DNA from 2 places in the Neorhizobium sp. LjRoot104 genome. Region 2 is predicted to be linked to the other one. Evidence: riboswitches for the same ligand, from Rfam matches in the RefSeq annotation. Region 2 holds a riboswitch; the other holds the start of a gene.
The links. Region 2 has a riboswitch for cobalamin ahead of bluB (5,6-dimethylbenzimidazole synthase). Riboswitches for the same ligand answer to the same signal wherever they lie in the genome.
Positions count from the first base shown of each region.

Region 1: another riboswitch for cobalamin. It lies ahead of ACSQ8R_RS02145 (aromatic ring-hydroxylating oxygenase subunit alpha); the one in region 2 lies ahead of bluB (5,6-dimethylbenzimidazole synthase).

Region 1 covers NZ_CAXURS020000001.1:445,562-452,774, reverse strand. The annotation lists gene ACSQ8R_RS02160 (transporter) at 113-1,108, shown strand; gene ACSQ8R_RS02155 (BA14K family protein) at 1,178-1,630, opposite strand; gene ACSQ8R_RS02150 (BA14K family protein) at 1,821-2,243, opposite strand; gene ACSQ8R_RS02145 (aromatic ring-hydroxylating oxygenase subunit alpha) at 2,351-3,595, opposite strand; cobalamin riboswitch at 3,697-3,927, opposite strand; gene ACSQ8R_RS02140 (DUF6656 family protein) at 4,093-4,707, shown strand; gene ACSQ8R_RS02135 (L-threonylcarbamoyladenylate synthase) at 4,741-5,718, shown strand; gene ACSQ8R_RS02130 (FAD-binding oxidoreductase) at 5,745-7,190, shown strand; gene ACSQ8R_RS02125 (winged helix-turn-helix domain-containing protein) at 7,187-7,213, shown strand, end outside.
Region 2 covers NZ_CAXURS020000001.1:1,529,185-1,536,397, forward strand. The annotation lists gene ACSQ8R_RS07825 (GFA family protein) at 1-8, shown strand, start outside; gene ACSQ8R_RS07830 (NAD+ synthase) at 68-1,741, shown strand; gene ACSQ8R_RS07835 (TolB family protein) at 1,758-2,588, shown strand; cobalamin riboswitch at 2,616-2,803, shown strand; gene bluB (5,6-dimethylbenzimidazole synthase) at 2,885-3,571, shown strand; gene ACSQ8R_RS07845 (hypothetical protein) at 3,572-4,273, opposite strand; gene ACSQ8R_RS07850 (NADP-dependent malic enzyme) at 4,414-6,753, opposite strand; gene ACSQ8R_RS07855 (UDP-2,3-diacylglucosamine diphosphatase) at 6,986-7,213, shown strand, end outside.

The sequences.
Region 1 (7,213 bases), 1.1 Mb from region 2:
CGCTGCAAGATGACGAGCCTAAGCTACTTTTTCTGCTTTGGAGAATCTTGTTGAAACGAGCGTTACAGAAGGGGTCTATGGAGTGATGCCTATGCTTCCGGATTCCTCGCCCATGTCGCTCATGAACCCCGCTGTCCCAGGCCTCGTCTGGGCCTATCGCTTTCATCCGGGATCGGCGCCCTGCACCCGGTTGCCCCTCGATGCGGCACGCAGCGATCTTGAGCCCGGAGACGGGTTCCTGTGGCTGCATCTCAATCTCGCCGACAGCCGGGTCAACGCCTTCCTGGAAAATTTCCCGGGCCTCACTCCACCGGCGATCGCAGCACTCATCACCCACGACACCCACGCTGCCGTGACGCTGGACGAGCAGCTCGTCTACGGCACGCTTGTCGATTTCCAGCGGGAATTCGACAGCGAGACACGCAATATCGGCTGGCTGCATTTCTTCGTCTCGGACAGGCTGATCATCACCACCCGGCTGCAGCCTCTGCGTTCGGTCGACCGGGTGCGGGCTGCGATCGAAAAGAACGCCTCGCGTTACAAGAAGCCGATCGACGTGTTCGAGACGCTGGTCGCCGAATTCCAGCGCACGCTGATCGCCCTGGTGATGGAACTGACCGAAGAGATGAACATCATCGAGGATTTCGTCTACGACAACACCCCACGCGACGAACGGCGCCGTCTCGCGCCGATCAGACGGACGGTGGTCAGGCTGCACCGGCATCTGAGAACCGTGCTGACGCTGCTCAGGCGCGCCGCGGCGACCGACGACGACGAGATGCCGCCCGGTTTCGACGACGCCGCCGCGCGGCTGATCGGAAGGCTGGAGGCGGCGGACCACGACGTCTACGCGCTACAGGAACGCGCCCGGCTGCTGCACGAGGAAATCGACTCGAAGCTCTCCTCCGAAACCAACCGGCACCTCTACATCCTGTCGCTAATGACCGCCTTCCTGCTGCCGCCGACCTTGGTCACCGGCTTTTTCGGGATGAACACCTCGTCGCTGCCTTTCGAAGGGGGTTCCGGCGGGACGGCCTATGCCTTCGGCCTGATCGGCGTTTCGGTGCTGGCCGCCTGGTGGCTGTTGAAGCGCACCGGAATTCTCTGACCGCTGAACAAATGAAAACCCGCCCGGCTATGATACCGGACGGGTTGGATAGTGCCTGTCAGGGCGCTCTTAGAAATAAGGCGAATAGCAGGTCTGGCGTGGGCCGTAATTCGGCTGGAACGAGTTCGAATAGGCGTCGTAGGACCGGTAGCGGTCAGCGCACCATTCGTAATGGCGCGGATTGATGTCGTCCCCTCCGCCATAGACCGGCGCCGGCTCGACATAACGCGGCTGGGCAGCGATGGCGCCGCCGATCAGGGCGCCGGCACCGAATGCCGCCAGCGGAAACCAGTAACCGTTGTGGCGGCGATAGCCCGGACGGTAGTCGCGATAACCGCGATGCCCACGATACCAGCCGCCGCCATGACGACGGTACTGCACGAGGGTGACCTCCGCATTGGCGTTCGTTTCGATCCCGGCGGCCGGAGCGGCCGGCAGCGGCATCGCCTGAGCCGGCATCAGAGAGCCGGCGAGAACGGCAACGGAGATGCCCGCAACCGCGATGTTCTTCAAAAGAGTCATGTTCAGTCCCCAGATCCCTTGTCCATGTTTCAATTTTCGACAGCCACTTGTTTTAATATGCAGCGGATTTGAAATTTGCCGAGACCTTAGGAAGTTCATCCTGAATGCGCAATTAACGGGCCCCGCGACGAAGCAAGCCCGGTTGCGGCTTGTCCGCGACCGGGCTTGGCTTCAGATGAACGATGCGTGCTTATCTGTAAGGCGAGATGCAGCGTGCCCGCACGCCGGCGCGCGGCACATAGGTGTCGTCCCAGGCGCGGTAGGTGCGATAACGGCTTTCACACCAGGCGACGTGCCGGTTCGAATACTGCGCGCGGGGGGCTTGAATAGCACCACCGATGATCGCGCCGGCACCGAAGGCCGCCAGCGGGAACCAGAAACCGTTGTGATAGCGATAGCCGGCGCGACGGTCACGGTAACCGCGATGACCCCTGTACCAGCCGTAGCGGTCACGCCGGAAGTCGCGACGGTACTGGACATTGGTGACATCGCCCGCGGCCGAAATGCCGGAGGGAGGAGCCGGCATCTGAATGGCCTGCGCTGGCACAAGCCCGGCAAACGTGGTCGCGACGGCAACTGCCACCGCTGTCAGGCGTAGACGAAATGCGTTCATGCGGGGTGTTTCCTCATCTGATTTTTAATCAGAAAACAACGCCGGACGAAGCAATCGGTTCCTGGAGGCAGGCCAGGCGCCGATCAACGCCGATCACGAGCTGGCGATCATGCGACGATCGAAAGCTTCGCCTGGTCGCCCTGCAGCCGGTTCACCATGAAGTTCGAATACCATTCGACGAACTGCATGACGCCACCCTCGTGGAGCACGGAATAGGGACCCGGCTCATAGGCGGGCGAGCGGATGCCGAAGGCGTTTTCCTCGACGATCTGGCGGTCCTGGTCGTTGGTCATGTTCCAGACATGCGTCAGCTCTTCGAGATTGTAGTCGACGCCCTCGACCGCATCCTTGTGAACAAGCCATTTGGTGGTGACCGCCGTTTCCTCCGGCCCGAGCGGGGTGACGCGGAACGAGATCGCGTGGTCGCCGAGAATGTGGTTCCAGCTGCTCGGATAGTGGAAGAGCAGCATGGTGCCGATCGAATTGATCGTCACGTCGTCCGAGAGCTTGCGCTGCACGGCGTTGCGGCCGCTCATCGTGTAGCTCTCGGCATCCTCGATCAGCGGCATGCGCGCGACGCGGAACTGGCCGGTTTCGTCCATGCGGAATTCGCTCGGCAACCCCGCCTCCTCGCAGCGCTGCCAATGGGCGGCGATGACAGGATCGTCCTTGGCACCCTGGACGCCGGTCGCGGTCGGCGATTCCGGATAGGTGCGGCAGAGTTCCGGATGGTTCGCGGCGCAGTGGTAGCACTCGCGGTTGTTTTCCCAGACGAGCTTCCAGTTGCCCTTCTCGATGATCGTCGACTGGTGCGCGACCTTGGCTTCCGACAGGCGATGCGGGGCCAGATAGGGTTCGATCGCGGCGCGGACCGGCGCGAAATCAGGCGCTTCGTTGGCAAGGCAGATGAAGATGTAGCCGGCGACGCTCTCGCAATGGACCTTCTTCATGCTGAACTGGGTCTTGTCGAAATCCTGGCCCATCTGGCGGCCGACCAGAAGCGAGCCGTCCAGCTCGTAGGTCCATTGATGGTAGGGACATACGAGCCGGACCGCCGAGCCATGCTCCTTGGTGCAGACGCGGCTGCCGCGATGGCGGCAGGTATTGTGCAGCGCGCGGATCTGGTTGTCGCGACCGCGCACGACGACCACCGGATAATCGCCGATCTGCAGGGTGAAATAGGCTCCGGCCTTCGGCAGCTCGCAATCATGTCCGACGAACAGCCAGTCGCGATACCAGATCATTTCCAGATCGAGCTTGAAATAGGCGGGATCGGTATAGAAGGGCTGCTCGAGGCTGAAGCCTTCACGACGGTTCTTGAGCTGCCGCAGGGCCTGATTGCGAATTTCCATATTACCTTCCTCGTCAATGTGGACAGCGGAAGGACATGGAAATGCCGGCCGGCCTGAAAGCCCGCGCAACACCCTGTCCCGAACGCCCGCCGCGTCCGGTCGTCATCTTTTGTCCCGAGGCTGGTTTCCGGGCTCAGGAGCTTGTCCCTGGGAGGGACCGGCTCGGCGCCTTCCCGGGCGGCCTTTGCGGCTCTTTCCCAGTGGCTCATGCCGTGCCTTGTTGCTCCACCACCGTTGCGGGGGCAGCGCCGGATCGGATTTTGAAAACCCCTGCCGGCTTCCCAATTCTCCGCCTTCCCTAGTCAGGCGGCACCTCAAGATCGAGGCGGATATAACCATCGAGCGAGCGTGTCGCATAGGCAACATTGCGACATCGGCAACCGCGTTGGCGACAGCGGCGAAACGGCCCAGAATGCAACACTCCAGCTCCGCGAAAGCGAAACCTGTCATTAAGGGATAAGCCATAAAATCCCGGCGTGAATGGGAGCGACGCCACCGTGCAGGCCAAGGGAAAGATCCGTTATTACAAAGCTCCTCCACCAACGCCTCCAGCGCCGGTGGTGGCAAAGACCGCGTCCCATTCCGAATTCCTCCGGACAGGGCGCATCGCCCGCTACAATCCGATCTGGCTGCCGGAAGAGCGTCGCTACCTCACCCACACCGAAGTCGCAGAGCGCACGGGCAAAAGGCTCGAGGCCGCCGGTGAAACGAGCCACAACCGGATCAACTCCTTCCACCGCTCGATCCAGTTCCCGAAGATCATCTTTCACCACACGCTCGATGAGCGGCCGCATCTCGGCTATTGCCACGTCACTGCGGCGAGAACGCTTCTTCCGCGCGGCGTCCCGGTGAGCTGGTCGTTCTATATCGCCAACTTCTTCTCCAAGATCGGCGAGGAGGAAACCTTCTTCGAGCATATCAGCCCGGCCTATTCACGTATGTACTTTGCCGTCGCGGTCGAACGCGAGGCAGGTCAGCCGCTGCAGATCAACCGCACGATCCGCAAGAACGGCCTGCTGTTCCAGACCAACGATCCGATGGAAGCCATCAAGAACGTCCTGATGCTCGGCACTTCCAACGAAATGCTTCGCGAGATCATCAAAAGGCTTTGAAGACGCCACGGGCCGCGTTATTGACGGGCGGACATGACGGCTCAAATCATCGACATCACCCGGGATCATGACGGCGCGCTCGCCCAAGCCTGCGCCGTGCTTGGCGACGGGCTTCCCGTCGCGATCCCGACCGAGACGGTCTACGGGCTTGCGGCGGATGCCACCAATCCCGCCGCCATCACGCGCATTTACGAGACCAAGGGCCGGCCGCGCTTCAATCCGCTGATCTGCCACATGTCGGATCTCGACATGGCCGAGCGTTACGCCGTCTTCGACCCGATCTCGCGCAGGCTTGCCGGAGCTTTCTGGCCAGGGCCTCTTACCCTGATCCTTCGCCTGAAGCCCGAAAGCGGCATCCACGCGCTGGCGACGGCCGGGCTCGATACGGTCGGCATCCGGCTCCCCAAGGGTTTCGCCTCCGAACTGATCCGCGCCTTCGGCAAGCCGCTCGCGGCTCCCAGCGCCAATACGTCCGGCAAGGTGAGCCCGACCAGCGCAGCCCACGTCGCCGACGATCTGGGCGACAAGCTGGCGTTGATCATCGACGGCGGCGCGGCCCCGGTCGGTGTGGAATCGACCATCGTTCGGGTCGAGAACGGAGTGATCCGGCTGCTGCGGCCAGGCGGGGTAGCCGCGGAAGAGATCGAGAAGGCGACCGGGCTTGCGGTGATCCGGCCGGAGGGACCGACGGCAATCATCGAGGCTCCCGGCATGCTGGCCTCTCATTATGCGCCGGGTGCAGCGGTCAGGCTCAACGCCGACCATGTCGAGGCGGGCGAGGCATTGATCCGGCTCGGTTCGGCCCCGGTCAGGGGAATGAAACTCGCCGCAGCGGTTTTTGACCTGAGCCCGTCCGGCGACCTTGCGCAGGCGGCGGCAAACCTGTTCGATTACCTGAAGCGCGCCGACGCCACCGGCGCCGTCAGTATCGCCGTCACGCCCATTCCCGACCATGGGCTCGGCGAGGCCATCAACGACCGGCTGGCAAGGGCGGCCGCCCCCCGGGAATAAGCCGGGGCTAATAGGAGGAGACGCTTATGGACATTTCAGGGCCGAAACCAGAGCTTCTCGACCGCTTCGCGGCGATCGTCGGCGAGAACCACGTCCTGCGCGATGCCCGCGATCTTGCGCCTCATCTCATCGAGGGCCGCGGGCTCTACAAAGGTTCGTCGCCCATGCTCCTGAAGCCGGGTTCGGTCGAGGAAGTGTCAGCGATCCTGAAGCTTGCAAGCGAAACCGGCACGCCGATAGTGCCGCAGACCGGCAATACCGGCCTCGTCGGGGGGCAGACCCCGCGCACCGCTGGCCACGACCTGATCGTCTCGCTCGAACGCATGAACCGCATCCGGGACGTCGATCCGGTCGCAAACGTGCTGGTCGCCGATGCCGGGGCGATCCTTGCGGACGTGCAGAAGGCGGCGGAAGCCGTCGACCGGCTGTTTCCGCTGTCGCTTGGCTCCGAAGGGTCCTGCCGCATCGGCGGCAACCTTTCCACCAATGCCGGCGGCACAGCCGTACTCGCCTACGGCAATACCCGCCAGCTCTGCCTCGGGCTCGAAGTGGTGCTGCCGACCGGCGAAATCTGGGACGGACTGCGCCGGCTCAAGAAGGACAATACCGGCTACGACCTGCGCGACCTGTTCATCGGCGCGGAAGGCACGCTCGGCATCATTACCGGCGCCGTGCTGAAACTCTTTCCGCAGCCGGTCGGGCACCAGGTGGCACTCGCGGGCCTCGCCTCGCCGGCGGATGCGCTGAAACTCTTCGAGCGGGCCTCGAACCTCTGCGGCACGGCGCTGACCGGTTTCGAGATGATGCCGCGCATCGGCATCGAATTCGTGACCCGGCATATCGAGGGCGTGCGCGATCCGCTCTCCGAGCCGCATCCGTGGTACGCGCTGATCGACATCTCGACCTCGGATTCCGCCGAGACGGCCGAGTCCATGGTGCAATCGCTGCTCGAACAGGGCTTTGAGGCCGGCCTCATCCGTGACGCCGTGATCGCCTCCTCCGTCGCCCAGCAGAAGGCGCTCTGGCACATGCGCGAAAGCATGTCGGACGCCCAGAAGCCGGAAGGCGGTTCGATCAAGCATGACGTCTCGGTGCCTGTGTCGAAAATCCCGAGCTTCATGGCAGAAGCCGAGCAGGCGGTGCTGGCAGCCATGCCGGGGGCCCGGGTATGCGCCTTCGGCCATCTCGGGGACGGCAACATCCATTACAACATCTCGCAGCCCATCAGTGCCGACATGGCCGCGGACAAGGCGGCCTTCATCGGCCGCTGGCGGGAAATCAACGCGATCGTCCACGGCATCGTTCTAGCCGCCGGCGGGTCGATTTCGGCCGAACATGGCATCGGCCAACTGAAGCGCGACGAGCTTGCCCATATCCGCTCGCCGATCGAGATGGACCTGATGCGGCGCATCAAGCAGGCTTTCGATCCGGCCGGCATCATGAACCCCGGCAAGGTGGTCGCTATTCCATGACCCGCTCGTCGAGGACCACGATC
Region 2 (7,213 bases):
CCGCCTGACGGACAAAAAACTCTCGGAACACGTTGCCCCCATCTGCTGCGGACGCTAAATCGGTACCATGACCCAGGACATCAGCCAGACCTTCCGCATCGCCGTCGCCCAGCTCAACCCGACCGTCGGCGATATCGCCGGCAATCTGGCGCTGGCCCGAGAAGCCCGAAGAGATGCCGCCCGCGAGGAGGCGGATATCGTTCTTTTCACCGAGCTTTTCCTGTCCGGTTATCCGCCTGAAGACCTCGTTCTGAAGCCGGCTTTCCTGAAGGCGTGCCTGAAGGCGGTCGAGGAGCTCGCGGCCGATACGGCCGACGGCGGTCCCGGCGTCATCATCGGTTTTCCGCGCCTGGGCAAGGAGGGTCGCCACAATTCGATCGCTGTGCTCGACGGCGGCAAGGTGATCGCCGTGCGCGACAAGATCGACCTGCCGAACTATGGCGAGTTCGACGAGAAACGCGTCTTCATCGCCGGCGAGATGCCGGGACCGGTCAATTTCCGCGGCGTGCGGCTCGGCATCCCGATCTGCGAGGACATCTGGGGCGATCTCGGCGTCTGCGAGACGCTGTCGGAGAGCGGCGCGGAAATCCTGCTGGTGCCGAACGGTTCGCCCTATTATCGCGGCAAGGTGGATATCCGCCACCAGGTCGTCCTGAAGCAGGTGATCGAGACCGGCCTGCCGATGATCTATGCGGCTCAGCTCGGCGGCCAGGACGAACTGGTCTTCGACGGCGCCAGCTTCGCCTTCAATGTGGACAAGTCGCTTGCCTTCCAGATGAGCCAGTTCGAGCCGGCCGTTGCCGTCACCGAGTGGAGACGGATTGGCGAGACCTGGCATTGCGCCCGAGGGCCGATGGCGCGCATTCCGGAAAAGGAGGAGGCGGATTACCGCGCCTGCCTTCTCGGTTTCCGCGATTACGTCAACAAGAACGGCTTCAAGTCGGTCGTGCTCGGCCTGTCCGGTGGTATCGACAGCGCGATCTGCGCGGCGATCGCCGTCGATGCGCTCGGCGAGGAGAGGGTGCGCACGGTGATGCTGCCCTATCGCTATACGTCGGAGGACTCGCTGAAGGACGCCGCCGATTGCGCCAGGGCGCTCGGCTGCCGTTACGACATCGTGCAGATCGCCGAGCCGGTGGACGGCTTTTCGTCGGCGCTGGCCGAACTGTTCGAGGTAACCGAGGAGGGCATTACCGAGGAGAACCTCCAGAGCCGCGCCCGCGGCACGATCCTGATGGCGATCTCCAACAAGTTCGGCTCGATGGTGGTGACGACCGGCAACAAGTCGGAAATGTCGGTCGGTTACGCCACCCTCTACGGCGACATGAACGGCGGCTTCAACCCGATCAAGGACCTCTACAAGATGCAGGTCTATGCGCTGTCCGCTTGGCGCAACCAACACCTGCCGCCGACGGCGCTCGGCCCGAGCGGCGAGGTGATCCCGAAGAACATCATCTCCAAGGCCCCATCCGCGGAACTTCGGCCCAACCAGACCGACCAGGATTCGCTGCCGCCCTATCCGGTACTCGACGATATCCTGGAATGCCTTGTCGAGCTGGAGATGGGCACCGAGGAGATCATCGCCCGCGGGCATGATATCGCCACCGTGCACCGGATCGAGCACCTCCTGTATCTCGCCGAATACAAGCGGCGGCAATCGGCGCCCGGGGTAAAAATCACCAAGAAGAATTTCGGCCGCGACCGGCGTTACCCGATCACCAACCGGTTCCGGGACCGGTAGGAGAGGGATCATGGCCCTGCGCAGCTCGGTCGAGATCTTCAACATCCGAAGCCGGACGATGCGGGTGGTCTGGCAGACGGAAGCCCTGTTCGAGGCGCCCAACTGGTCTCCGGACGGGCAATATCTGATGCTGAACAGCGAGGGCCTGATCTATCGGCTGTCACCGGACGGTGACGGCGGTCCGCAACTTGTCGATACGGGCTTTGCCCTGCAATGCAACAACGACCACGGCATTTCGCCTGACGGTTCGCTGATCGCCATTTCCGACAAGGTGGAGTTCGGCAAGTCGGCGATCTATGTGCTTCCCGTCGGTGGCGGTGTACCGAGGCTAGTGACCCGGAACCTGCCGTCCTACTGGCATGGCTGGTCGCCCGACGGAAAAAGCTTCGCCTATTGCGGCATCCGCGGCGACGAATTCGACATTTATACGATCGGTATCGAAGGCGGTGAGGAGACCAGGCTGACCTTTGGCGAGGGCCGCAATGACGGGCCGGATTATTCGCCCGACGGCAAGTGGATCTATTTCAACTCCAGCCGCAGCGGGCTCATGCAGATCTGGCGCGTTCCGGCCGCCGGTGGTCCGGCGGAGCGGATCACCGACAGCGATTACGGCGACTGGTTTCCACATCCGTCGCCGAAGGGTGACAAGATCGTCTTCATCTCCTACGACGCCGATGTCCTCGACCATCCGCGTGATCTCGACGTCCGCGTCCGGCTGATGGACATCGACGGCGGCAATGCCGAGACGCTGTTCGATCTCTTCGGCGGGCAGGGCACGATGAACTCGCCCAACTGGTCGCCGGATGGTGATGAATTCGTCTATGTACGCTATTTCCCTGTCGCATGAGCGTCTTGCGGCGAAGACTGGGTAGGGGCATAACTGATCCGGTCAGGTGCCGGCGACAAGCCGGAGAATCGGGAATCCGGGGTGGAACCGGAACGTGCCCAACGCTGTGAGGTGGACGCCCGGCCGCAGGAATTCAGCCACTGGGAAACCGGGAAGGCCGCGGCGGGAGGCGGACGAAGCCAAGTCAGAAGACCGGCCTGACACGATAGACCGAACCCGCGCGGACGGCGGCAAGGTTTCGGACCTCTCCTTGCTTCCGAAAGGCTGGGGAGCGACGGCATTGTTGGGGATAAACGATGCGACCTGACCCTTTTGCGCATGCCTTGCGGCCCGCCGGTGAATTTTCCAAGGCCGAACGTACGGCCGTTTATCGGGCGATCGAGACCCGCCGCGACGTGCGCGACCAGTTCCTGCCCGATCCGCTGCCGGACGACCTGGTAAGGCGACTGCTTGGCGCTGCGCATGCAGCTCCCTCCGTCGGCTTCATGCAGCCCTGGAATTTCATCCTCATCCGCGATCAGGCGGTGCGGGAGGCCGCATGGACCGCCTTCTCGCGCGCCAATGACGAAGCCGCGGAGATGTTTCCGGATGAAAGCCGCGACCTCTATCGCAGTCTCAAGCTCGAAGGCATCCGCAAGGCGCCACTGTCGATCTGCGTCACCTGCGATCCCGATCGCGCCGGCCCGGTTGTGCTCGGCCGTACCCACAATTCGCGCATGGACGCCTATTCGACCGTCTGCGCCGTGCAGAACCTCTGGCTTGCGGCCAGGGCCGAAGGCGTCGGCGTCGGCTGGGTCAGCATCTTTCACGACGAGGACGTGCGCGGGCTGCTTGGCATTCCCGACCGCATCGAGATCATCGCCTGGCTCTGCCTCGGTTACGTCGATCGGCTCTATGGCGAGCCGGAGCTGGCGCTCAAGGGCTGGCGCCAGCGCCTGACTCTGGACGAACTGGTGTTTCATGACCGATGGGAGAACCGCTGACTATTGCTGCGGCTGCGGTCCTGCCGATTTCGGATTGCTGAGATCGATACTCTCGTCGGGCAGGAAGGTCGGCCCGACGGTGCGCACCTTCCTGTTCGGATCGTAGGCCCGCTCCGGTGGCGGTGTGAGTATCGGCGGCTGGACGGCGGCTGCCTGTGGCTTTTGTGGCGGGCGGGTGCGCAGGTTGGTGATCCCGGAATAGGGCTGCTCTTCCTTCGGAAGTTCGATCCCCGGCACCTTTCGCCGATCGTCGATAACAGGCGGCAGCGGTTCGAAAGAGGGGATGCAGCGCTGTTCGCGAATGGCGGCGAGAATGGCATTCCGCTCTTCCGAGGGCAGGATCATCTGCCGCGAACTATTCCGTTCCGCCGCCAGCGCATCGCGGCTCTGCTCCATTCTGTCCAGCGCATCCCGCATCTGGCCGCAGACCTCGGCATTCGGGCCGCCCAAAACCACGACGCTGCCATTGCCGCAACCGGCGCGGCGCATGTCGATCCTGAGCTCCCGGATATCGGTATTGTATTCGCCGAGCTGCTGGGCATAGCTGCGTGCCGCGGACGTGCTGCCGATGATCTGCGGGCTATTGCCAAGTTTCCGGTAAAGCGCCGCGCAAACGGCGGGGTCCCCCGCCAGCGCTGCGGCAGGCAGGAAAAACAGCGGTATGGTCAGCAGGCCGCGAAGCGGGATCGGCAATTCCGGCATCCTCTCCAGAGTTTGGAGATGGCATCATGGAACGTGCCGGTTGACAATCTCATAAAGCGGCGATCACCGCATGTGAAAACAGATCTCAGATACGGTGTGAGCCCCCAACGGGGCTCACGCCAATCGCGAGTTTAAACAACTTAAGATTGAATTTGTAAATTTGGCTGCGATGCTTCCACGACGGCCAGGGCCGCCATGTTCACCACGCCGCGCGACGTGACCGAGGACGACAGGATATGCGCCGGCCGGGCCGCCCCGAGAAGGATGGGCCCGACATGCAGGGCGTCCGTCAGGTTGCGCACGAGGCCGAGCGAGATGTTTGCCGCGTCGAGGTTCGGGAAGACCAGCAGGTTGGCTTCGCCGGTGAGCGAGCTGTTCGGCATGGCCCGCTTGCGCAGCGTTTCGGACAGGGCGGAGCCGCCCTGCATTTCGCCGTCGACTTCGAGTTCCGGCGCACGCTGGCGCACCAGCTTCAGGGCAGCCCGCATCTTCTGGGCGCTTTCCGAATCGCGCGAGCCGAAATTCGAATGGCAGATCAGCGCCGCCTTCGGAGTGATGCCGAACCGGCGGATTTCCTCGGCCGCGAGAACCGTGATCTCGGCGATCTCCTGCGCGGACGGGTTGTAGTTGACGAAAGTGTCGGTGAAGAACATCGCACCGCGCTGGGAGATCACCAGGCTGAGGCCCGAGAAGGCGCAGACGTCCGGCCGCTTGCCGATGATCTGGTTCACGTCGCTGAGATGCTTGTCGTAACGGCCTTCGACGCCGCAGATCAGCGCATCCGCATCGCCGCGCTTGACCGCGAGCGCGCCGATCACCGTGTTGTTGGTGCGCACGATGGTGCGCGCCGCTTCCGGATTGATGCCTTCGCGGCCGACCAGGGCGAAATATTCGTCGACATAGTCGCGATAGCGCGGATCGTCTTCCGGGTTGACCACGGCGAAATCGACATTCGGGCGGATGCGGATACCGAAGCGGGCAAGCCGCGCTTCGATGACCGAAGGACGACCGATCAGGATCGGGGTCGCCGTCTTTTCTTCGAGCAGGACCTGGGCGGCGCGCAGCACGCGCTCGTCCTCGCCCTCGGCGAAGATCACCCGGTTCCTCTCGGAAGCCTTGGCGGCGCTGAAGATCGGCTTCATCACGAAACCGGAGCGCCAGACGAAGCGGTTCAACTGGTCGAGATAGGCCTCGAAATCCTGGATCGGCCGCGAGGCGACGCCGGTCTCGGCAGCGGCTTTGGCAACCGCAGGGGCAATGCGCAGGATGAGGCGCGGATCGAAAGGCGAGGGGATGAGATAGTCGGCTCCGAAGATCGGCGTCTCGCCGGAATAGGCGCGAGCGGCAACGTCGGAGACTTCCTCGCGTGCAAGCGCTGCGATCGCCTTGACCGCTGCCATCTTCATTTCCTCGTTGATCGTCCGGGCGCCGCAATCGAGCGCGCCGCGGAAGATGTAGGGGAAACACAGCACGTTGTTGACCTGGTTCGGGAAGTCCGAACGGCCGGTGCAGATCATCGCGTCGGGACGGGCGGCGCGGGCGAGCTCCGGCATGATTTCCGGCGTCGGATTGGCAAGCGCCATGATCAGCGGCTTTTCGGCCATCTGTGCCAGGAGTTCTGGCTTCAGCACGCCGGCGGCGGAGAGGCCGAGAAACACGTCGGCGCCGCCGATGCTGTCGGCAAGGACGCGCTTTTCGGATTTCTGGGTGTAGATTTCCTTCCACTCGTCCATCAGCGTATTGCGCCCGTCATAGACAAGGCCTTCGATGTCGTGGACCCAGATATTCTCTTTCTTCGCGCCGAGCGAAACGAGGAGATGCAGGCAGGCGAGCGCGGCAGCACCCGCGCCTGAGGTAACGATCTTCACGTCGGCGATGTTTTTTCCGGCGAGTTCAAGCCCGTTCAGGACCGCGGCGGCGACGATGATCGCAGTGCCGTGCTGGTCGTCGTGGAAGACCGGGATGTTCATCTTTTCGCGCAGCCGGCGTTCGACTTCGAAACACTCCGGCGACTTGATGTCTTCGAGGTTGATGCCGCCGAAGGTCGGCTCGAGCGCCGAGACGGTCGAGACCATCGCCTCGATGCCGGGCGCGTCGATCTCGATGTCGAAAACGTCGATGCCGGCGAATTTCTTGAAGAGGACGGCCTTGCCTTCCATGACCGGCTTGGAAGCCAGTGGTCCGATATTGCCAAGCCCCAGTACGGCCGAGCCGTTGGAGACCACCGCGACGAGGTTGGCGCGGGCGGTATAGTCCGCGGCCATATCCGGATTGTCGCGAATCGCGAGGCATGGGGCTGCAACGCCCGGCGAATAGGCGAGCGCCAGGTCGCGCTGGTTGCCGAGCGGCTTGGTTGCCTGGATCTCCAGCTTGCCGGGCCGCGGGTAGCGGTGGAAGAACAGCGCCTGCTCGTCGAGATCGCCGCTGGCCGGCCCAGTAGCTGGCATCGTCGGCGATTTCGGTTTGTCCTGCGCGTTCATGTTTCCTCCTGGCTTGCTTGTTCTGTCTTTGAGGGGTCGAAAGGAGAGACCCCTCCTTACATCAATCAATCAGCAGCGACAGCAGCTAATTTGGGGTGACGGCGGAAATTGGAACACGGCCATCGGAGCGCCGGGGAGCGGCTTTTCCCCGCCCTGTCATCATCCTGAAACACGAGTCTGGTTTTGAAGCCACCAGAAGCGGCAGCGAAAGGACGACTTCGTGACCGGTGAGATGGATACACGGCATTTCAGAACGCTCTTCATTTCGGACGTTCACCTGGGCTCCAAGGCGGCCCGAACGGATTTTCTCCTGGACTTCCTGCGTTATCATGAAGCGGAGACCATTTTCCTGGTCGGCGACATCATCGATGGCTGGCGGCTGAAGCGCAACTGGTACTGGCCGCAGGGCTGCAACGACGTGGTCCAGAAGCTGCTGCGCAAGGCGCGCAAGGGCACCCGC